Regions from separate parts of the Paraburkholderia sp. EB58 genome, predicted to be linked through region 2. Evidence: riboswitches for the same ligand, from Rfam matches in the RefSeq annotation. Region 2 holds a riboswitch; each other region holds the start of a gene.

Region 1 (4,185 bases), on a different contig from region 2:
GTTGAACTTAAGCTCCTTGAGACAGCGCTGGATCGTCGAGAAATAGTCGTCCGTCAACTCGCCCTGGATCATCGAGAAAAACCGCACAAATCCTTCCGACTGAAAGCTCGCTGTTTGCAGGTCAGCCAGACTCCTCAGTTTCTTCAGCACGCCAACGAATTGCTGGATCAACTCCCGGGAACCATGCAACACCGAACTGGGCGACGCGGTAAAGAAGCTGTAGTAGCTCTTCTTTTCGATTTCGATCGCTTCGAGCGCGATGGCGTGGAGCTGCCGCACCACGGCTTCGTTGATGATGCAGTCGTTGAGGATCGCCTGGCGCCAGGCGATTTCGTCCGGCTCGACTGAGCTCACCACAACGACACGCCTGACGATCTCGAGAATAAACGCGTCCCCGCTGGCCATTGACTGATATAGCGTGTTCAGCCCAAGGTCCCGCACCAGCGCTTCCTCGTTCCAGCCAGGCTCGCGGTGCAAGTTCAAATCGCGGTCTTTGTACAGGAGATGTGCCTTCATAGCCCAAGCCGCTCCTTCAGACGGTCATAGCTCAGGCCGTAGTGCTCGGCAATCGACGCCGCATAAGCGCGACCGTCGGCCGCCCTCCTCCTTACCCGATACGTGCGGGAAGCCGGATCTCCAGGCTTGATTTCGCTCGCCATGCTCACCGCCTGCGCACCCAGATTCGCAAGCTCATCGATGAAAGTCACGCAAACGCACAATGCGCCGCGTTCCAATATCTCACCGATGATCTTCTTGCTCAGGAAAAGTGCATCCGTCAGCGTCGTTGAACTGAATATCTCGTTCATGATGACGACGCTGCGCGAGCTTGCGTTCGCCACGATCTGATGGACCCGCATCAGGTCGTCTTGCAGCTCGCCGCGCAAGTCTTTCGTATTTTCTTCGTGCTCGAAATGCGTGAAAAGCCGGTCGTAGAGAAAGAGTGCAGCGCTTCGACCGGGGATAGGACAGCCAACCTTTGCCAGATAGTGCAGTTGGCCGAACAGACGCGCAAAGGTCGTCTTGCCACCGTTGTTGGGACCCGATACGACGATGAGACGCTCTTCGCCATCGAGACGAAAGTCGTTGCATACGACCTGCCGGTGTTCGGTCACGAGCTTGTGCGCGAGCGCCAGATCGAACGTCTCATTGCCATGCACTGCTTTACTGCCGGACGAGACACGCGGGTAGCAAAAGTTCAGGCCCGCCGCTTTGCAGACGCCTATGTAGTCGCGGTAGGCAAGATAGAACTGGACTTCACGGTCGAATGTCTGGATCGTGGCATCGAGATAGTTGGCGTGATTCGAGCAAAACGTTACGGCCTCCGTGAACACCTGCGGATGCAGTTGCGCAACGAAATCGAGTACATGTGCCTCGACGTGGTTCATTTCCAGCCAGTCGCGCAGCTCAACGCGGTGGTCCTTGACAGCACTCTGCTTGAATCGCTCGAAGATGCCCAGCACTTCGGCGCTGTAGTCGGCTTCCCCGTCGTAGTCTTGCACCGTCACCGCGCTGCCCTTGATGCGCACGCAATATCGGATCGCCGAGAGGCGTCTCCTGATTTCGGCAGCCTCATGTATCAGCAACCGGAAGCGCTCCGACGCGACGTACCCGGCCAGATAGAGCTGGAATCCACGCAGCCCTTTCGACCGCGGCGAGGCCGCCGGCAACGCGCGATCGAAGTTCAGAAGCGTTTCGCCGTAGACCGCCACGGCTTCCATGAACCACCAGGTTTTCTGGAGCCGATAGTAGAGCTTCTCCGCTTGAGCAAGGTATTCACGCACTTTGCGCATACCTTGAGCGAAGGCTTCGATACTGTCGAGTACGTCCGCGTTGTCGAGGTCTTGCATGACCTCATGGCGGTATGCGATCGCTTCCTCGCGCGATAACTCGGCATAAAAGAACGGCTTCAGGTTGTAGTTATTTCGGCCGAGTGTGACGGCCGAGACAATCTGATCGAGGTTGAGATCGCCAAAGAAATCCGGTTCCAGCGCGTCATCGCGTTTTGGACCGTCCTGCGGCGTTTCGAAAAGGATGCTGTGAAAGGCCATGCCTACCCTCTCCCTGCGTGCACGGCCACGCATTCGACCGCAATCTACGAAGCGGGCAAACGTGGTCGGTACGGCGAATCGGACTGGGAGGGGTGCCTGCTTGGCAATGGCGCACGCTTGCGGGAAGCGAAGCGAGTCGAAGTATGCCCACAGTGCCCGAGTCCAGGCCTGTAGGCATCATTAGCCCCTAGGGGCGGTTTTGGAGGAATGCCATCTCCACATCAGATTTCAGTGTATGCCGCGCAACACCAGGAAGCAAGCCGCTGCCCCCTATCGCCCAGCCACACGCATACGCGGCGCAATCCGCTTGCGCGCATGCTCGAAGCGCAGTGACGCAGCTGCACCCGCCACGTTTTCACGCACCGGCAGCGCGCTCACCTTGCTGCGGGCCTGATAGCGGCGCCGCACGAGATATACCGGCCGCTCTTTTGACTCGTAGTAGATGCGCCCAATGTATTCGCCGATCACACCGATCCCGATCAGCTCGATGCCGCCCATGAAGAGCAACACGCACAGCAGCGACGCATAGCCCGGTACCGGATTGCCGAGCAGCAGCGTGCGCCCGATCATGAAGCCACCATAGACGAAAGACAACGCGGCGATCGCGAGGCCAATATACGTCCAGCACCGCAGCGGCACCGTGCTGAAGCTTGTGATGCCTTCGAGCGCGAAATTCCACAGCCGCCATCCCGAGAATTTCGAATGACCGGCGCTGCGTGCTTCACGTTGATACTCGACGATCACGGTGCGATAGCCCACCCACGCGAACAGCCCCTTCATGAAGCGGCGCCGCTCCGGCAGGCGCTTCAGCGCGTTGACCACCTGGCGGTCCATCAGCCGGAAGTCACCGACGTTCTCCGGTACCTTCAGATCGGACAGCGCATTGTGGACGCGGTAGTACAGCGCGGCCGCAGTGCGCTTGGCAAACGAATCGCATGCGCGGTTAGTCCGTTTTGCCGCGACCACTTCGGCGCCTGCGCGCCAGTGTTCGATCATCACAGGAATCAGGCTGGGCGGATCCTGCAGATCAGCGTCGATCGGGATCACCGCGTCGCCGAGCGCCTCGTCGAGGCCCGCCGTCAGCGCCGCCTCCTTGCCGAAGTTGCGCGTGAGGTCCACCACCCGCACCCGCGCGTCTTTCGCGCTGGCTGCGATCAGCTTGTCGAGCGTTGTATCGCTGCTGCCGTCGTTCACGCAGACGATCTCGAAGCGAATCCCTTCGATCGCTTCCAGCACCGGCACGATCTGTGCAAAGAAATGATCGACGGCTTCGCCTTCGTTGTAGAACGGCACAACCAGCGAAATCAGATTTCTAGTGTTATGTGTGGACATGATGCCCCCCTTCCCCGTTAAATCAATTGTTTTTACTGGCACTTAACGCTGCAATCCTTGAAACGGTACGAGCGACGGCTCGGATTGCACGTCACCGCCTTCCAGCACCGCGGGTTCCCGCCGCTCCTGCGCGATCCGCCGCATCAACATCCAGAGCGTCGCCGCAACCACGAGCGGCATGAATTGAAATTTCAGTTGCATCACCACGAAGACGCCCGCAATGGGCACAAACCACAGCCCCACCAGCCACTCGCGCTCATAGCGCTTCCAGCCGCGGGCGAGTCCGTGCCGCACGCACCATGCGATCAGCATGCCTAACCAGGTGAGGTCGTAGTCGAACAGATAGGGGCTGACGAGCAGACTCGCGCAGATCAACACTGCGGCGCGCAGCTCATAGGAACACTCGCGGCCCCATGCGTTGCACACTGCCGCTGCGCCAATCAATGCGGCTGCGCCCTGTGCTGTATAGGCCCATGCGGCAGGAACGTGCGCTAGCGTTGCCAGCGCGAACACGGTCGGGATCCGTGCAAGCGCCGCACGGCCTGACTCGACGAAACCGGCAATCATGCCCGCGTTGTGCAGAAAGGCCGCCAGCGTCCCCGTGCCGAACGCCAGTACGGACACCACAAGCAGGACCGCTGCCGTCGCCGCCATCGCAGCAAGCACGCGCCAGGACCGCGAACACAACAACGCAAGCGGAAACAGCACGGCCAGATGTGGCTTGATGCATAGCAATCCCAAACAGATGCCGGCGAGCACGGGTTGACGCCGCAACAACACCAGACCAATTCCCGCGATGGAGGCG
Region 2 (4,185 bases):
GCATCGAGATAGTTGATCGCATTGCCCACCAGATTCGCGAACACCTGCTCGAGCGCAGTCGGATCGCCCCACACCGACGGCAGATCGTGGACGACCACGCGTGCCCGGCGCGCCCGGATCGACACCTGCATCGCATCGATCACACGCTGGACGATGTCGCGCACATGCACCTGCTGGCGGCGGTACTCGACGCGGCCGACGCGCGAGAGCCGCAACAGCGCGTCGATGATGTGCGACGCGCGCAGCACCGCGGTTTGCAGATAATGCAACGCCTCGCCGATATCCTCGTCGACCAGTTGCTCGATATGTTGCCGCCGTGCCGCCGTGAGCGACGACTGCCGGACCGCTGCGCGCAGGTCGTCGCAAGCATGAATCAGTTCCTTCGAGAATCCCTGCAGGTTGACGAGCGGCGCGCGCAGATCGTGCGACACGCTGTAGATGAACATCTCGTTTTCCTGGGTCTGCTGACGCAGCGTCTCGTTGATGGCCGCCAATTCATTCGCGCGGCGCGCGAGATCGGACTGGAAACGAGCCTGGATGCGCTCCGCCTCGAGCAGGCGGCGGCTCGTCTCGTGCAGCGTCTGATCGAGCCGGGCGATTTCATCGGAGCCGCGGTCGATCGGCGCGAGCGGTTCATTGCTGGCGAGCCGTACGGCGTTGTCGGAGAGCAGCGCCAGCCGCCCACGCACGCCGCGCGTAAAAAGCCACACGGCCAGCGCGACAAACAGTAGCGAACCCAGCACGGCGGCCACCACCAGAATCTGCTGCCGCTCGCGCGCAGCCTCGGCCTCGGTGGAACGTTGCGTGTCGAGGAGTCGCTCCTCGTTCTGGAATGCCGCGATCTGGGCACGGAAACGGTCGAGCACGTCGGTACTCGCCAGCTCGCTGAACCGTTCGATGACGTCGCGCCGGCGCCCGGAATGCAACAGGTCCTGCACGCGGTCCGACCATTGCCGGTACGCCTGCACGGATTGGCGGATCTGCACCGCGCGTTCCACCTGCACAGGGTTGTCGGCCACCAGATCGGCCAACTGGTCGATGCGCCGGTCGATGTCCATCCACAGCGCCACGGGCGTCGTGACGTCGGCGTCGTTGCTGAGCACTGCGCCGCGCAGACGCACCGAGTCGAGCAGCACCGGCTCCAGAATCGCCGTGGTCTGGCGCAGCACATCCTCGCTGTGGGTCGCCCAGCGCTCAGCCTGCGCGGCATCCACCTGTGCCTTGACCAGCCCCGAAAGGAGAGCGAGCTCAAACACGGCAGGAATCGCGATCAGCAACAGCCCTTTGGTTGTCAGTCTCATGCGTACGCGAAGGAGTTCAGGAGCCCGGCAGGCCGCGCAGGGGACAGTACATTATGTCGGCGTTTGCCCTCGATGACAAAGGCTGTCAGCGTGGCGAGCTGCCCGGCGGCATGGTATCGCTCACTCCGCGCCCGGTGCGTCGACACGCCCCATGCGTGCCGCATTGGCCGGCCCCGCACCCTCGGCGCCACCCCACCTGTCCCCGCATGCTGCGTCGATGATAAAATCGCCCGTTGGAGATGGCATTCTCCTTTAACCGCCCGTGTAGGGCTGATGATGCCTGCATGCCCGGATGATTGCGGACACAACGTATCTGCGCTCACCCCGGTTTGTCGACCTTGCGACCTGGCCAGGCGTCCTTCCATGTATTTATCTATTCTTGCAGTGGGTATTGGCGGTGCATTGGGTTCACTGTTCCGCTGGTTTCTCGGTATCCGTCTGAACGGGGTGTTCCCCGCCCTGCCGCTTGGCACCCTTGCCGCCAACATAATCGCTGGTTACGTGATCGGGGTCGCCGTGGCGTTTTTTGCCCGCTTGCCGGAGCTCGCGCCTGAATGGCGACTGTTCGTCATTACCGGTCTGATGGGTGGCCTGTCCACGTTTTCCACCTTCTCTGCCGAAGTCGTGCAGCGCTTGCAGGAAGGCCGTCTCGGCTGGGCCGCAGGTGAAATTGCCATCCACGTATCGACTTCGCTGATCATGACGGTGCTTGGAATTGCAACCGTATCGCTCGTGTCGCGCTAATCCATAGGAAGCTATTTCTTACGTTTCGTTAGGATCTGGGCTTCCTGGCGGCTGGGCACTTAACCGCGCCCGCACCCTTTTGAGAGTCGACCGGCTCCAACTTCACCGCAAGTCGCGCAACCTTCCCGTCCCGCTCCAAGCCGCGGAAATAGTAATAATTTCCTTCGCGCTTTACCCGTTGTGCTAACGACTTGTTGCACCCGCAATTCGACATGATTGAGTAACGAATCATGGTGTCGGGTTATTCCATTCGTCTAAAAAAATTTAATCCTGTCAAATTTTTTTGAATACGGCATTGTGCGGTCATCGTTTCTTAAGACTCGGATGGCAAGCGTCTTGCAAGATCTTGTCAGCAAGTAAAGGCGACGACGTGGCGCAATAAGCAACGACATGCAAATCGAAAAGTAAACGTAATTATTTTGTTAAGGATACCTAAGAATTATGAGGTCATGAGGAGCACGGATGAGTTCGACGTCGTGAATGGAACGAGGCGCAATACAGATAGTGCCCAACGGGATAAGAACCGCCGCGCAACGCAATCGGGAAAGGTGGATTGCCTGGTCTTAACGCGGGTTGTCGTAAATCGAGCTGGAGCGGTTCATAAGACTGCTCTACGCACAACAGGTGTGGCCTTACTAATAAGTATGGGGGAAAGATGAAGCAAAGAGTTTTGGCGGTTGCGATCAAGAGAATAATCTGGGCCGAACTTGCATTGTCAGCCGCGCTCGCCGTACCGGCGCTCGCACAAAGCCAGCCGGCTACAACGGGGACGACGCCCCCTGCCGAAGCCACGGGTGGCGCGGAGTCTCCCGCCCCGGCTACAGGCGCGGCCCAAAGTGGCACAGCAGGCACAACGGGCAAAGCGGCCACAACTGGCAAAACCGCCACAGCGACCACGGTCAAGCAACTGCAGACGTTCCAGGTGACTGGCTCGCTAATCCGCAGCTCGGACAAGGTCGGCTACAACCAGGTGCAGACCGTCAGCCAGAAGGACATCCAGGACAGCGGCGCGAACAGCGTCGCCGACTACCTGCGCTCTACCACCGCCAATTCGGCGAATAGCTGGAGCGAAGGACAAACCGGCAACTTTGCGCCGGGCGCTGCGGGTCTCGCGCTGCGAGGTCTGAGCGAGAAATATACGCTGGTGCTGATCGACGGACAGCGCGTCGCGCCGTTCGCGTTCTTCTCGAATAGCGTGGACAACTTCTTCGACCTGAACACGCTGCCGCTCAACGTCATCGACCGGGTCGAGATTGTGAAGACCGGTGCTGTGTCGCAATACGGCTCCGACGCTGTTGCGGGCGTGGTCAATATCATCACGAAGCACGATTATCAGGGCCTGCAGCTCGACGGCAGTTACGGCAGTTCGGTCAGCAACGGTGCGGGTAACGGCACAACCAAGTTCAGCGTGCTCGGCGGTTTCGGCGATCTGAACTCCGACCGCTTCAACATCACGGCGGCGGCCAGCGTCTATCAGGACGCCGGCTCCACGCTCGCCGATCGCGATTCAACCTCAGCGCAGGATTTCACCGGCATGCCGGGCGGTCTGTCGCTGCTCGCACCGTCGTTCTGGAATACGCCTAATGGTCCGCAGGCATTGAGCAATTGTCCGTTCGGCGGCTCGGTGCACCCCGCGGCAAGCAATTTTCTCGGCGCCTTCTCGGGAGGCCCCGGCACGGTGTGCGCGTTCAACACCGCAAATAGCACTTCGATCGAGCCGCAAACACAACGCCTGAGCGCGAAGGTCCATGCGGACTTCAAGATCGACGATACGACCACCGCTTTCGCCGACCTGTGGGAAAGCCACAACGAGACCACGTACAACCTTGGCCTCGATGGCAACATCGTGGGCAGCCCGCAAACGCCGACGCTGGTATTAGGCCCGGGAGGGATATTCACTCCGTTCAATAACGTCGTCCCGGTGAGCAACCAGTTCAACACGACGGGCGCCGCGACACCGCTAACCTATGCATTCCCCAACACCGTGGCCGAAAGGACCGACGCCAACTACTGGCGCGCGTCCACCGGCGTCAAAGGATCGTTCACGCTGCCCTACGGCGACTGGGACTGGGCGACGTCGGTCAGTCATTCGCAAAGCACGGTCGACAACACGTACTCGAACCAGTTGAACGTCAACGCA
Region 3 (4,185 bases), on a different contig from region 2:
TTGATCAGCGCGGGCCTGGGCAGCGGTAACAAGGGAACCCAGTACATTTTGCGCAAACCCCGCGATAAGGATCCTAACTTTCTGAAGCGTCTGCTCGTGAAACGGCCGCCTTCGCTGACGTTTCGTATTGCTGATCGCGATGAGAACGGCGCCCGGGCGCTGGCGGATCTGGAGGCGCGCGGCATCAATCTCGTTGCCAACGCGCTTGCGCAATCGGTCGACCACATACTCAGCTTCTTCACGATGCTGCGTACCGAACTCGCCTTTTACATCGGTTGCATCAACTTGCATGCTGACTTGAAGCGGCGCTGCCTCCGCGTGTGCGTTCCCGTTCCACTGCCACGCAACGACAGGCAACTGGCTTGTGACGGTTTGTATGACGCGAGTCTGGCGCTGCGTATGGAGCACGCGCCAGTCGGCAATGACGTACGCGGGGACGGCATGGAGCTGCTCATCATCACTGGTGCCAATCAGGGCGGCAAGTCGACGTTCCTGTGCGCTGTCGGGTTGGCGCAGGTCATGATGCAATGCGGGATGTTCGTTGCGGCTGAGTCGTTCTCCGCGAACGTGTGCGACGGAATCTATACGCACTATAAACGCGAAGAAGATGCGTCGATGCAAAGCGGCAAGCTCGACGAGGAACTCCGGCGCATGAGTGAGATCGTTGAGCGCATCCAGGAACACTCGCTGCTATTGAGTAATGAGTCGTTCGCCGCCACCAACGAGCGCGAGGGGTCCGAGATCGCGCGACAGATCATCGCGGCATTGCTGGAAAAGCACGTAAAGATCGTGTTCGTGACGCATCTGTACACGCTGGCTCACGCACTATACGAGCGAAGAACGCAAGACATGATGTTCCTGAGAGCGCAGCGAGAGCCTGACGGCGAGCGCACCTTTAAGCTGACCGAGGCCGAGCCTCTTCAAACCAGTTATGGGGAAGACTTGTACAGGCAGATATTTTTGTCGCAGCGAGGCGGTCAAACGGACGTTGCGTCTGCCCCAGTGCCCGATTGCCTGGCGAAAGCCGGGTAGCGCGCGAGGCGGGAAACTGCGATGGCGCTATATTGCACCGCACAAAGAAACATCGCGACACCCATGAACTAGAATGAATCAAGCGGCGACCATTGCGCGGCGGAGGTGCACCATGAACGGCTATCAACTCACTTTTTATACCGAGAAGAACCGTAAGCACGGCCATCAGACGGTATGCGAGTGGCTGCTGCATGAGGTCCCCAAACTGGGCATTCGTGGCGCAACCGTCATCAATTGCGCTGAGGGCATCGGCCACGCCGGTGCGCATCATGCTGCGCATGTGCTCAAGCTCACCGATCAGCCGGTACAGATCATCCTTGCCGTCACTGAAGAAGAGGCCGAGCGGTTACTGGATCTCGTGCGCACCGAACAGGTACACGTCTTTTATATGCGCTTTCCCATTGAGTTCGGTCTGATTGGCGAGGACATCCCGCACAAGCCATCAAAGCACTTTTCCCTCTTCGGTCGCTCGACAGGATAAGTGGCAATACTGACTTTGCATGCGCCGGAGCGTCTCCTATACTCGAAACTGACTTTTGTGGAGATGGCATTCCTCCCTAACCGCCGCTAGTGGTCTTCGCGGCTAATGATGCCTACAGGGTCCCCGGGCGCTTCGGGGCCGGTAGGCATTTTTCAGCCGGCTCGCCATTTCGAGCTTCTCGGGGCATATCGTTGCCTACAAGAATGCAAAAACATGAGATGCGCAAGCGAGTCGCCGTGCAGCTATCGTTGCCGCTCCCGTTCGCACGCTTTGCCGGGTTTTCCCTTGGCGGCTCGCGCGTGCTCTGAGACGCCGCATACCCTGGTTCGGCCGCCTTCCGTTTTCACGGAGGCGGGATGAGCGCGCGCGACGTTGCACTCCAGATCGCCCAGGTGGTGACCGTCATTGCGCTGTCACCGCTTCTGCAGGGCGTCATTCTCCAGTGGGAGGAGCGCGTGCAGCGCGCACGCGGTCCGGGCATCTTCCAACCGTATCGCGACTTGTGGAAGCTTTTCCACAAGCAGCTCGTCGTACCGAACACCGCCTCCTGGATTTACTGGACTGCACCGGTCGTCGCCTTCACCTGCATGCTCACGGTACCGATCCTTATCCCGGTGCTCACCGACTTCCCCCTGCCGCTTTCCGATATGGGCGACATCCTTGGCGGCGGCCTGATCCTCACGCTGGGGTCGTTTGCGGTGGTGTTGGCGGGGCTGGACTCGGGTAGTGCCTATGGCGGCATCGGATCGAGCCGCTCGGTGATGCTCGGCATTCTCGCGGAGCCGACGCTGATCCTCGTGCTGGTCGGCATCACGCTGCTCGCAAAGGCCATGTTGCCGTTCGTCGTGAACCACCTGCTGGTGGCGCAGCCTTCCGTCTACTGGAGTCCGGCGCACCTGTTGCTCGTTTTCGCCTTTTTCGTCCTGCTCCTCGTCGAAACGGACCGCCTGCCGATTCACTCGAGTACGCATATCGAGGTGTACATGATCGAGGAGGCACGGATTCTCGAGTATTCCGGACCGCTGCTTGCGTTGCTCAAATGGGCGTCGATGATGAAGCAGTTCATTCTCTACACCATCTTTTGCAACGTGCTGACGTTGCCATGGGGGCTGTCACAGAAGGGGACTGCGCTCGGTGCACTCGGTGCCGCGGTGGGGCTTTTCCTGCGCATGCTGCTGGTCGCGCTCGTGGTTGTGCTCGTCGAAACGGCGCAATCGAGGTTGCGCTTCTTCCGGTATCAGGAGCCGCTTGCCGCTTCGTTCATGCTGGCGGTGCTTGCGATCGCCGCCAACCAGCTTCGGTGACACGAGATGCTGCTCGCCCACCTGAGTCCGCTCGCCGCGTCCCTGTTCAGCCTGCTGTCGATCGGCAGTCTCCTGCTGGCGTTCGTGATGCTGGGCTCGCGCTGGCTGAAGGACTATCTGCTCGCGTTCATGGCCGAGTCGTGGCTGATTGCAGCGCTCTCAGGCGCGGTGGGCTACTACGGCAATTATCACGAGCTGTATCTGATTGCACTGCTGACCGCATTCTTTCGCGGCCTGGTGCTGCCGTATCTCATCTGGCGAATCATCATCAGGCTCGCGGTCGAGCGGGAATTGCACGTGATCCTTCAGCCGAGTTCAAGCCTGGTTCTGGGTGCGCTGCTGGTGCTGTTCGCCTTTGTCGTGTCGAACCATCTGGGCAACGCGCTGGGTCTCGGCGGTACCGTTGTCGTGCTGGCACTCACGGTAATGCTTTCGATGAAACTCATCGGCTTTCTGATGCTGGCGGTCCGTCATGAGGCGATCAGCCAGGTGCTTGGCCTGCTGATTCTGGAGAACGGCATTTTTCTCGGTTCCCAGATACTCGTACCTGGCATGCCCATGCTGATCGAACTGGTGTTGCTGTTCGATCTCCTCGTCATCGTTGTGAGCTTTGGGGTATTGGTCCGTTACCTGGTGGCGCACGTCGGCAGTACGAGCAGCCGTGAACTCAGACGGCTGGTGGGGTAGCCATGATCGAAACGTGGAGCGTCACGATCGTTGCTGCGCCGCTTGTGGTCGCCGCGATTTGCGCTGTCAGCCGGCACGCGCGCATCGCTGAGTACGCGAATCTGGCCGCTTCGGTCGTCTGCGTGGTTGCGGCAATTTCACTGGCGTGTATCGTCAGGAATCCACATCGATTTATGCACGGCTACGTGATGGTGGATGCGCTGGCCGCCTGGACGCTGCTCTGTACCGCGCTGGTATATTGCCTCGCCTCTATCTACGCGGTGGGCTACATGCGCCTGCTCGCCGAGGAGCGGCCGCGGCTGCCGAACTTCTATGCGCTCTTTGCGCTTTTTGCGGCGACGATGGTCTGCGGGCCGATCATGAACAATATCGGCGTCTACTGGATTGCGATTGAATTGACCACGCTCGTCAGCACTTTCCTCGTGGGTTTCGAGCGCGGTCAGGCGGCGATCGAAGCGGCGTGGAAGTACATCATCGTGGTGTCCGCAGGGATCAGTCTCGCACTGCTTGGAACGGTGCTTTTCTATTGGGCCGGCAGTCTGGTCATTGGTCCCACTTACGACATGACGTGGGACGTGCTGCGCCGGGCGGCTCCCAGCATGAATCCCGCGTTGACCCAAATGGCGTTCCTGCTTGTGCTGGTGGGCTACGGCACGAAGGCCGGGCTGGCGCCGATGCACA

Evidence for each region. Region 2 has a riboswitch for fluoride ahead of crcB (fluoride efflux transporter CrcB). Riboswitches for the same ligand answer to the same signal wherever they lie in the genome.
Region 1: linked by a shared signal. The riboswitch ahead of P3T40_RS05660 (MutS-related protein) and the one ahead of crcB (fluoride efflux transporter CrcB) in region 2 are both predicted to bind fluoride.
Region 3: linked by a shared signal. The riboswitch ahead of P3T40_RS05645 (respiratory chain complex I subunit 1 family protein) and the one ahead of crcB (fluoride efflux transporter CrcB) in region 2 are both predicted to bind fluoride.

Annotation. Positions count from the first base shown of each region.
Region 1 is NZ_JBNDMQ010000003.1:115,681-119,865, forward strand. Features, by position in the region: gene P3T40_RS05655 (MutS-related protein) at 1-516, opposite strand, end outside; gene P3T40_RS05660 (MutS-related protein) at 513-2,048, opposite strand; fluoride riboswitch at 2,213-2,275, opposite strand; gene P3T40_RS05665 (glycosyltransferase) at 2,319-3,380, opposite strand; gene P3T40_RS05670 (glycosyltransferase family 87 protein) at 3,423-4,185, opposite strand, start outside.
Region 2 is NZ_JBNDMQ010000022.1:11,785-15,969, reverse strand. Features, by position in the region: gene P3T40_RS27685 (sensor histidine kinase) at 1-1,301, opposite strand, end outside; fluoride riboswitch at 1,528-1,591, shown strand; gene crcB (fluoride efflux transporter CrcB) at 1,665-2,045, shown strand; gene P3T40_RS27675 (TonB-dependent receptor) at 2,701-4,185, shown strand, end outside.
Region 3 is NZ_JBNDMQ010000003.1:111,487-115,671, reverse strand. Features, by position in the region: gene P3T40_RS05655 (MutS-related protein) at 1-1,032, shown strand, start outside; gene P3T40_RS05650 (DUF190 domain-containing protein) at 1,145-1,513, shown strand; fluoride riboswitch at 1,564-1,635, shown strand; gene P3T40_RS05645 (respiratory chain complex I subunit 1 family protein) at 1,870-2,817, shown strand; gene P3T40_RS05640 (hydrogenase) at 2,824-3,504, shown strand; gene P3T40_RS05635 (hydrogenase 4 subunit F) at 3,507-4,185, shown strand, end outside.